Regions from separate parts of the Streptomyces sp. NPDC006193 genome, predicted to be linked through region 1. Evidence: riboswitches for the same ligand, from Rfam matches in the RefSeq annotation. Region 1 holds a riboswitch; each other region holds the start of a gene.

Region 1 (2,189 bases):
TGCCGGACTCGTGGGAGTCGGAGGCGATGTCCAGGACGTCGTCGGCGAGCTGGAAGGCGACCCCGAGCCGCTCCCCGTACTGGGTGAGGACGTCCACGACCGTCTCGTCGGCGCCGGACATCATCGCGCCGAACCGGCAGGACACCGCCACCAGGGAGCCGGTCTTGCCGCCGAGCACGTCCAGGTAGTGCTCGACCGGGTCGCGGCCGTCCGAGGGGCCCGCCGTCTCCAGGATCTGGCCGGTGACCAGCCGTTCGAACGCCAGGGCCTGCACCCGGACCGCCTCGGGGCCGAGGTCGGCGAGGATCTGGGAGGCGCGGGCGAAGAGGAAGTCGCCGGTGAGGACCGCGACGGAGTTGCCCCAGCGCGTGTTGGCGCTCTCCACGCCGCGGCGCACGGTCGCCTCGTCCATGACGTCGTCGTGGTACAGCGTGGCCAGATGGGTCAGTTCCACGACCACGGCCGACGGCACGACGCCCGGCGCGTAGGGGTCGCCGAACTGTGCGGCGAGCATCACGAGCAGCGGCCGGAACCGCTTCCCGCCGGCCCGTACGAGATGCTGCGCGGCCTCCGTGATGAACGGGACCTCGCTCTTGGTGGCCTCGAGCAAGCCTTCCTCGACAGCCGTCAATCCGGCCTGGACATCGGCTTCCAGAGCCTGGTCCCGCACGCTCAGCCCGAACGGCCCGACGACGGTCACGAGGAGTCTCCTGTCTGCTGGTGTCTGCTGCCGATTACACGGTTTGTCGATAGGTCGCTGCCCTCACTCAAGTCAGCGTATCCGGTCCTGTTTCGATCACCGATAGCGCCCACCGGTCCAGCCCGGGCCGTAGCGGATCATGACCGGCATCACAGTGATCGGATGGTAATAACGGACATTCGCCCACTAAACAGCAATCCCATCCTTCCGCTGCATATTCACCGTTTTAGCCACCTCTCTTTTCGGCCACCCGCCGGAATCCCCTGAATCCCCCATGTCCGGTTTCGCGCCATTTGCCATTTCGTGAATTGGGTCACGCGCCCCGGGGGCGCGCCCGGCGCACGGAGAGCGCCCGGCCCCCTTGCCCTGTCGGCGAGTTGAGATGCGCGACCGCAAAGGATCAAGCACCCCATACGGCGTCGATCAAGGTCAAATAGCGCGTTGTGTGATTCCGGCACTTGTTCCCGACATGTGCTCTCGCATACGTTCCCGGCCGTCGGGCGGACGCCGAATCCTGCCGCCGCCCGTGTGACCCATCGACCGACTCACTCGTACGGCAGGAGCGGGGGACCCAGGTAAGCCGCCGGGCCGGACGGCACCGTGCCGACCGGAACGGCTAGGGGTGAAGCCGTGCCTCCGCCGGGGCACGGCCGGGCACCTCCCCGCCCGAACCCGACAGCTCACCTCGCAGGCGTAGGAGAGGAAAGCCCCCATGTCTGCTGCCGCCCAGCGCCGCCGCAACCGCATCAGCCGCCTCATGCGCACCGTTGTCACCGCCGGCGCCGGAGCCGCCGTCCTCGTCCTGCCGCTCGTCGGCGCGACCGGCGCCTCCGCGGCCACCGCCACCACCACGACGGCCGCCGCCACCACCGGCTACCCGGACAACCTCGACGGCTGGATCCGCGAGTCCCTCGCGATCATGGCCGAGCGGGGCATTCCGGGCACCTACAACGGCATCTACCGCAACGTCATGCGGGAGTCCTCCGGCAACCCGAAGGCCATCAACCTCTGGGACTCCAACGCCGCCAAGGGCACCCCGTCCAAGGGCCTGCTCCAGGTCATCGACCCGACGTTCGCCGCGTACCACGTGCCGGGCACCTCGTTCGACCCCTTCGACCCGGTCGCGAACATCACCGCCGCCTGCAACTACGCGGCCGCGCGCTACGGCTCGATCGACAACGTCTTCGGCCCCTACTGACAGCCGGCGCCACCCCGCGGTCCCGGACCGGCCGGCCGGCCCCGCCGACGGGCCGGTCAGCCGGCCGGGAACAGCCTCTCGAGGACGACGGCGACGCCGTCGTCCTCGTTCGACAGGGTGATCTCGTCGGCCACCGCCTTGAGTTCGGGGTGCGCGTCGGCCATGGCGACGCCGTGCCCGGCCCAGACGAGCATCGGGACGTCATTGGGCATGTCGCCGAAGGCGAGGACCCGACCGGCGCCGATCCCGAGCCGCTCGGCGGCCAGCGCCAGCCCCGTCGCCTTGGTCACC
Region 2 (2,189 bases), on a different contig from region 1:
ATAAGGCGGCTGCCGCGCTCGTGGGCACCTGCGACGACGCCGTACCGCGGGGCGGTGCACACCGGGTGCGCCGGAACCGGGCAGCGGGTGGTGCGGGCACCGCGGAAAGAAGAAGCCCCGGCTCGGTGAGACGGGGCTCCGGATTCCGCGCGAGGGGCGTCAGAGATCCACGCCGTGCTGGCGGAGGTAGGCGACGGGGTCCACGTCTGAGCCGTACTCGGGGGTCGTGCGGGCCTCGAAGTGGAGGTGCGGGCCGGTGACGTTGCCCGTGGCGCCGGACAGGCCGATCTGCTGGCCGGGGACGACCTTCTGGCCGACCGTGACGCCGATGGACGACAGGTGGCCGTACTGGGTGTACATGCCGTCGGCCATCCGGATCACGACCTCGTTGCCGTACGCGCCGCCCCAGCCGGCGGAGACGACCGTGCCGGCGCCCACCGCGTGGACGGGGGTGCCGCTGGCCGCGTGGAAGTCGACACCGGTGTGCGAGCCGGAGGACCACAGGGAGCTGCCGGCCTGGTAGGCCGTGGAGACGTACGAGTGCGCGATCGGCGCGACGTAGGCGTTCAGCAGCTTGCGCTCGGCCTCGCGGGCGGCACGGGCCTTGGCCTCGCGCACCTCCTGCGCGCGCTTCGCGGCTGCCTCGGCGGCCGCCTTGGCCGCGGCCTCCTCGGCCGCCTTCTGCTCGGCGGCCCGCTGCTGGGCGACGGCCTGCTCGTCGATGCGCTCGGCGACGTCGTCGCTCGCGGTGAGGACCGGGGTGAGGCCGGTCTCCTCGGGCGAGGGCTCGGCGGCGAGCGCCGGGGAGGCGGCGAGCGTTCCGATGACGCCGGTGGTGGTCAGGGCCGCGACACCGGCCGCCTGAGCGGTGGTGCGCTTGACCCGGCCGGGCTTGCGGTGCTTGCCCGTGGCGCACATGAACGCCATAAGGTGGCTGATCCTTTCCTTCCGTCTCGCCTACCGGGTTAGCTGACGGGTTCGGAGCAGGAAGGTCTCCTACGGGCCCCCTGCGCTCGCGCGCGGGCGCCCGATTCACCCCGGGGGACGGTGGGTCCCCGGCTCCCCTGGCTCGCGCCGTACGGGGATTCGGCGATGGCTGTCCGGTGCCGCGGGTGCGGCGCACTGCCTGACGAACAGCCTGCACGAAGGTACGGGGGCGTGCGTTCAATACCCAAACGCACGCGGGATTTTGTAGCGCATCCCACAGGGCAGACAGGCAACCTCCGCCGCAAACCGGGCATCTGGGCGGGCGAGTGGAACAGCAGGGGCCCTGACGACCCGTAGGTCGCCAGGGCCCCACGCGCGCGTGTGCCGTCGCCGGGCTACTCCGCGGAGACGACGGTGACTTCGCCGATGCCGAGCGCCTCGACCGGCGCCTTGATCTGCGCCGCGTCGCCCACGAGGACCGTCACCAGGCGGTCCACCGGGAAGGCGTTGACGACGGCCGCGGTGGCCTCCACCGTGCCCGTGGCGGCCAGCTGCTGGTAGAGCGTGGCCTGGAAGTCGTCGGGCAGGTGCTGCTCGACCTGGTCGGCCAGGGTGCTCGCGACGGCCGCCGCGGTCTCGTACTTCAGCGGCGCCACACCGACGAGGTTCTGCACGGCGACGTCCCGCTCGGCGTCCGTCAGGCCGTCCGCCGCGAGGGTGCGCAGCACCTTCCACAGGTCGTCCAGCGCCGGGCCCGTGTTGGGCGTGTCCACGGAGCCGCTGATGGCGAGCATCGCGGCGCCGGTGCCGTCGGGCGCGGACCGCAGGACCTGCGCGAAGGAGCGCACGCCGTAGGTGTAGCCCTTCTCCTCGCGCAGCACGCGGTCCAGGCGGGAGGTGAGGGTTCCGCCGAGGCAGTACGTGCCGAGCACCTGGGCGGGCCACACCCGGTCGTGCCGGTCGGGGCCGATCCGGCCGATGAGCAGCTGTGTCTGGACGGCTCCGGGCCGGTCCACGACGACCACGCGCCCGGTGTCGTCGGCGGTCACCGGCGGCACCGGACGGGCCTCGCCCGGGGTGCCGCTCCACGCGCCGAGGGTGTCGCCGAGCAGCGCGTCCAGATCGACGCCGGTCAGGTCGCCGACGACCACGGCGGTGGCGGTGGCGGGGCGCACATGGCGGTCGTAGAAGGCGCGCACGGCCGCCGCGTCGATCTTCGCGACCGTCTCCTCGGTGCCCTGACGCGGACGGGACATGCGCGA
Region 3 (2,189 bases), on a different contig from region 1:
CGACCAGCTCCGGGCCGATCTGCTCGATGACGGCGAGGACGGCCTTCTCGACGCCCTTGCCCTGGTAGCGGTTCGGGTCGCCGTCGCGGAGCTCGATGGCCTCGAAGGCGCCGGTCGAGGCGCCGGACGGGACGGCGGCACGACCCGTGCTGCCGTCGTCGAGGCCGACCTCGACCTCGACCGTGGGGTTGCCTCGGGAGTCCAGGATTTCCCGGGCTACGACGACGTCGATGGACGGCACGAGCATCTCCTTCTTGGATGTGACGCTGGAAGTGCGGGGCGGCGTGCCTTGCGGCTGTGCCTTGCGCCTAGAGCCTAACCGTCCCGGGAGCGTCGGCCACTGACCGACCGTCCCGTGGACAAGCCGACGGTACCTTTTGTTTGTTCCCGAAACAAAGGGTCTGCGGCGGGTTCGTGAAAAAGCCCCGCCCCGGTGCGTACGGGGGAGCACGCACCGGGGCGGGGCGCCCGTGGGGACGGGGGCGGCCCTCACCCGGCCCCCGCCGTGCGGGCCGGGGAGGAGGGGGCGCCGCGGTCCGGGCCGGGGCCGGCTGTCACTTCAGGTGCAGCTGCTGGCCCGGGTAGATGAGGTCGGCGTCCTCGACGATGTCCTTGTTCAGCTCGAACAGCTTCTTCCAGCCGCCCTGCACGTGGTGCTCGGCGGCGATGGTGCTGAGGGTGTCGCCGGCGACGACCTTGTACTCGCCGTCGCCCTTCTCGACCTTCTCACCGGTCGGGGTGGTGACGGTCCTGCTCCCGCTGCCGCTCGCGGAGGCGGCCGGGCGCTCGGCGGACCGGGAGGCGGCCTGCTGGTCGGCCGAGCGGGCGGCGGCGCCGGCCGGGGCCGAGCCGGTGGAGGTGCTCGAAGACGAGCCGGTGGAGGTGCTCGGGGCGGAGTCGGTGGAGGTGCTCGGGGCGGAGCTGTCGGAGGAGGCGCTCGACAGGCCCTTGCCGCAGACCGGCCAGGCGCCCTTGCCCTGCGCGGCGAGCACCTTCTCGGCGACGGCGATCTGCTGGGCCTTGGTGGCCTTGTCGGCGGTGGCCGCGTACTGCGTGCCGCCGTACGCGGCCCAGGTGGAGGCGGAGAACTGCAGACCGCCGTAGTAGCCGTTGCCGGTGTTGATGGACCAGTTGCCGCCGGACTCGCACTGGGCGACGGCGTCCCACTCGGAGGCGGTGGCGGCGGAGGCGTTGCCGGCCGCCATCAGCGGCGCGGCGACGGCGGCGCCGGCGACACCGGCGAGCGCGACGGCGCGGACGGCCCTGGACGGACGACGGTGCTTGCCCTTGACGGAAAACAGCATGGATCGATCCCCTCACCGACGCCTGCGAGGTGAGCTGTCGGGTTCGGGCCGGTCGAGTTGCCCGGCCGCACCCCGCTGTGCGCGCGGTGCGGCTTCACCCCCAGCCGGTTCCAGCCTCAAGTGCTGGACCCGGCGCCTACCTTGGGTCCCCCGCTCCTGCCTACGGCGCTTGACGCGACGACTGTTCCCGGGCGGCCGCTGGCAGGATTCGGCGTTGCGGCGGCCGGGGCTCGCGGTGACGAGCGATCACGACCGTAGACACGTGATCCGGGGAATTTCAAAGACGATCAGGGCTTCTGAGACTCATCCCACACTTTCGCCGAATCGGGCATCACCCATGAAACAGGGCGTCAACTTGTCCCGTTAAAGGCCTGTTCAGTCACCGATCCGCAGGGTCTGACCGGCAGTGATGTTGTTCGGGTCGGCGCCGATGGCCTGCCTGTTCGCCTCGTACAGCGCACGCCATCCGCCGTCGACGTCGAGCGCGTCGGCGATGGAGCCGAGGGAGTCACCCGCACGGACGGTGTAGGTGTCCGGCAGCCGGGAGGCGTGACGGCCGGCCGACGCCGCCTTCTGACCGTTTGTCACGCTTTCGTCCGCATGTGCGCCGCGGTGGCGACCGCCGCTGCCGAGAGCGCCGGTGTCCACCAGGCTCCAGGAGCCGGCGGCCTGCTCGGGATCGGCCGCCCGGCCGGCGTCCGGGACCACCGGGGCCGGGTCGCCGCCCGGCCGCGCGCTGCCGGCGTCCGGGGAGGTCGACGCGCCGGCTTCGGGGGTACCGGTCTCGCCGGAGCGGGCGGGCGCGTCCGCGCTCTTGTCCGGCTCGGCGGTCGGCGCGGTCGTGGCGTCCGCGGAGGAGCCGGCGCCGGCGGAGGGCGACGCGTC
Region 4 (2,189 bases), on a different contig from region 1:
AGGCATGCGGCCGGATGCGTCACCTCCGCGCGGCGGGCGGCACGTCGTGCGGAGGGGTTGGCGGGCGCCCTCGTCCGGGCCGCACCGGCCGCTTCGGTCGCGGTCCGGACGGCGAGCGCGCGGGGTGTGGGCGCCCGGCCGGGAGAGCGGGCGCGGGGGAGCGCCGGGGTGCGCACCGCACCGCACCGCCGGCAGCCGGCGCAGCGGCCGTGCCGGTGGCCCTGCCCGCGTGGCAGGGGTCGCGGGGCCCGCACCGCTGAGGGGGCCGTTCGTGCGTGGCCGCGGGTGCCCGTGCCCGCGTCACGCGTGCCCGTGCCCGCGTCGGTCCGGGCCTGTGCGCTGCCGGGCGGGCGGCTGCGGGCCGAGGCCCGGCGTGCGCACCGGGGGCGCCGCGGCGGCCCGGAAGCCGCGGCGGTCGCCCGGAGACCGGCGCAGGGGCCGCCTCCAGGGCGGCCGCCGCGCCGGGTGAACGGCGGGGCGGGCGGCCGTGGCCGCCCCGGCCGCCCGTGCGGTGCGGGCGGGCGGCCGGGGCGGCGACGGCGGGCTCGGAGCGGCTCCCCAGCCGGAGCCGCTCCCGCGTCGGCGGCGGTCAGCTGACCCGGCCGTACCAGACGCTCTTGGTCCAGATCTTCTGGAGCCGCACCACGTCACCGGTCTTCGGGGCGTGCCATATCTTGCCGTGACCGGCGTAGATGCCGACGTGGTAGACGCTGGAACCAGAGTGGAAGAACACCAGGTCGCCGGCCTTGCGGTGCTTGGCGGAGATGTGGTGCGTCTTGTTGTACTGCTGGGCGGCGGTGCGCGGCAGCTTCTTGCCCGCCTTCTTGAACGAGTAGAGCGTCAGCCCCGAGCAGTCGAACCTGCGCGGCCCGGTGGCCCCGTAACGGTACGGGGAGCCCTTCTTGGACGCGGCGATGTGCAGTGCTTTCGTCGCCGTGGTCGCGGCGGAGGCGTCGGTGGCCAGTCCGGGCACCGCGATCGAGCCGCCCACGGCGGCGAGGGTGAGAGCCGAGGCCGTGCCGGCCCGGGCCATCAGCGACGGGACACGATTCAGCGCAGTCATGCGCAACCCTTCGTCAGCCGCCTGTGAAGGATGACCTGTCGGATTCGGGCTGGCGAAGTTGCCCGGCCGCGTTGCCGCGGCTTCACCCCAAGGATCGCCCGGAACCTCCGCCCGTCTGCGTCGAGCAGACGCGCTTCCGCGCCGGCGACCCGTCTTGCTCGGGTCCTCCACTCCTGCCGATCCACTCCGTCGACCGGTCATCCAGGCGGCGGCAGGACTCGGCGTCCGCCCGGACCGCCCCGCCGCTGTGGCGGGGGCTTGTCGTCAGACGGGATCTTCACTCACACCTGTCCGAAAATCCCAACGGAATCGGGGATTTGTGGTGTTACTCACCACTCACCCGTCCGGGTGGACCGCGCTGTGTTCGAACCTCCGTCAGTTCCCGTACGTAGCCCCCGACCTGCGACGAAGCGTCACGCGACGCTTCCTGGGCCCCCGCCGCGCGCAACTCGGGGAACCCGGGAACGGCTCGGGATGTAACCCGGTCGGGCGTACGTCGTTCGGGCCGTTTCAAGTCCGGCCCGAACGGCACGCGTCGACGGGGCGAACCCATCGGTCCGGACGTGTGTCCGTCTCAGCCCACGCCGTCGGTCGGGAGCGCGACGCGAGCGGTCCGGCGCTCACCGTCCAGCACCCGCAACGCCCGTGCCAGCGTGTCCCCGTGCAGCTCCGTCTCGCCCCGCTGGTGCATCAGCGCAAGGGCGTCACGCAGCTCTGCCGCCTTGCGCACCAGGGCCTGGGCCGCGCGCAGACCGCCGTACGTGTCACCGCTCCGGGCCGGGTTGACGCGGCCGAGCAGGTCGACCGCCTCCAGATAACAGTCGATCAGCTCGCCCTCGGCCCGGGTCAGGGCGGGCAGCGGCGGAAGTTCCGGCAGCATCGGGGGCTCACCGCGCGCCCGGTGCGCCCAGCGCGTCCCGGCGGCTGGGCACGACGCCGTCCACCAGGCCGTAGGCGAGCGCTCCGGGGGCGTCCAGGACGAGATCCCGCTCCAGGTCCTGGTGGACCTGTGCGGCCGTGCGCCCCGTGTGCCGGACGAGCATCGCCTCCAGCAGCTCCCGTACCCGGGTCAGTTCCCCGGCCTGGATGAGCAGGTCGCTGGGCTGCCCGCGCACCGGTTCCGGCA

The links. A riboswitch is a leader RNA that binds a small molecule or an ion and turns the genes downstream of it on or off. The one in region 1 is predicted to bind cyclic di-AMP.
Region 2: it holds a riboswitch for cyclic di-AMP, as region 1 does, so the genes downstream of both, ABZ261_RS14965 (M23 family metallopeptidase) here and ABZ261_RS12295 (transglycosylase SLT domain-containing protein) in region 1, are expected to answer to the same signal.
Region 3: it holds a riboswitch for cyclic di-AMP, as region 1 does, so the genes downstream of both, ABZ261_RS12965 (transglycosylase family protein) here and ABZ261_RS12295 (transglycosylase SLT domain-containing protein) in region 1, are expected to answer to the same signal.
Region 4: it holds a riboswitch for cyclic di-AMP, as region 1 does, so the genes downstream of both, ABZ261_RS09520 (C40 family peptidase) here and ABZ261_RS12295 (transglycosylase SLT domain-containing protein) in region 1, are expected to answer to the same signal.

What each region holds. Positions count from the first base shown of each region.
Region 1 covers NZ_JBEXTB010000009.1:123,551-125,739, reverse strand. Annotated here, with positions in the region: gene ABZ261_RS12300 (polyprenyl synthetase family protein) at 1-700, opposite strand, end outside; cyclic di-AMP (ydaO/yuaA leader) riboswitch at 1,228-1,407, shown strand; gene ABZ261_RS12295 (transglycosylase SLT domain-containing protein) at 1,413-1,898, shown strand; gene ABZ261_RS12290 (HAD family hydrolase) at 1,955-2,189, opposite strand, start outside.
Region 2 covers NZ_JBEXTB010000013.1:44,821-47,009, forward strand. Annotated here, with positions in the region: partial or broken gene ABZ261_RS14960 (GntR family transcriptional regulator) at 1-62, opposite strand, end outside; gene ABZ261_RS14965 (M23 family metallopeptidase) at 160-927, opposite strand; cyclic di-AMP (ydaO/yuaA leader) riboswitch at 940-1,102, opposite strand; gene ABZ261_RS14970 (pitrilysin family protein) at 1,323-2,189, opposite strand, start outside.
Region 3 covers NZ_JBEXTB010000010.1:88,183-90,371, reverse strand. Annotated here, with positions in the region: gene eno (phosphopyruvate hydratase) at 1-241, opposite strand, end outside; gene ABZ261_RS12965 (transglycosylase family protein) at 555-1,304, opposite strand; cyclic di-AMP (ydaO/yuaA leader) riboswitch at 1,309-1,482, opposite strand; gene ABZ261_RS12960 (transglycosylase family protein) at 1,680-2,189, opposite strand, start outside.
Region 4 covers NZ_JBEXTB010000006.1:208,341-210,529, reverse strand. Annotated here, with positions in the region: gene ABZ261_RS09520 (C40 family peptidase) at 590-1,063, opposite strand; cyclic di-AMP (ydaO/yuaA leader) riboswitch at 1,067-1,204, opposite strand; gene ABZ261_RS09515 (hypothetical protein) at 1,638-1,943, opposite strand; gene ABZ261_RS09510 (ATP-dependent Clp protease proteolytic subunit) at 1,951-2,189, opposite strand, start outside.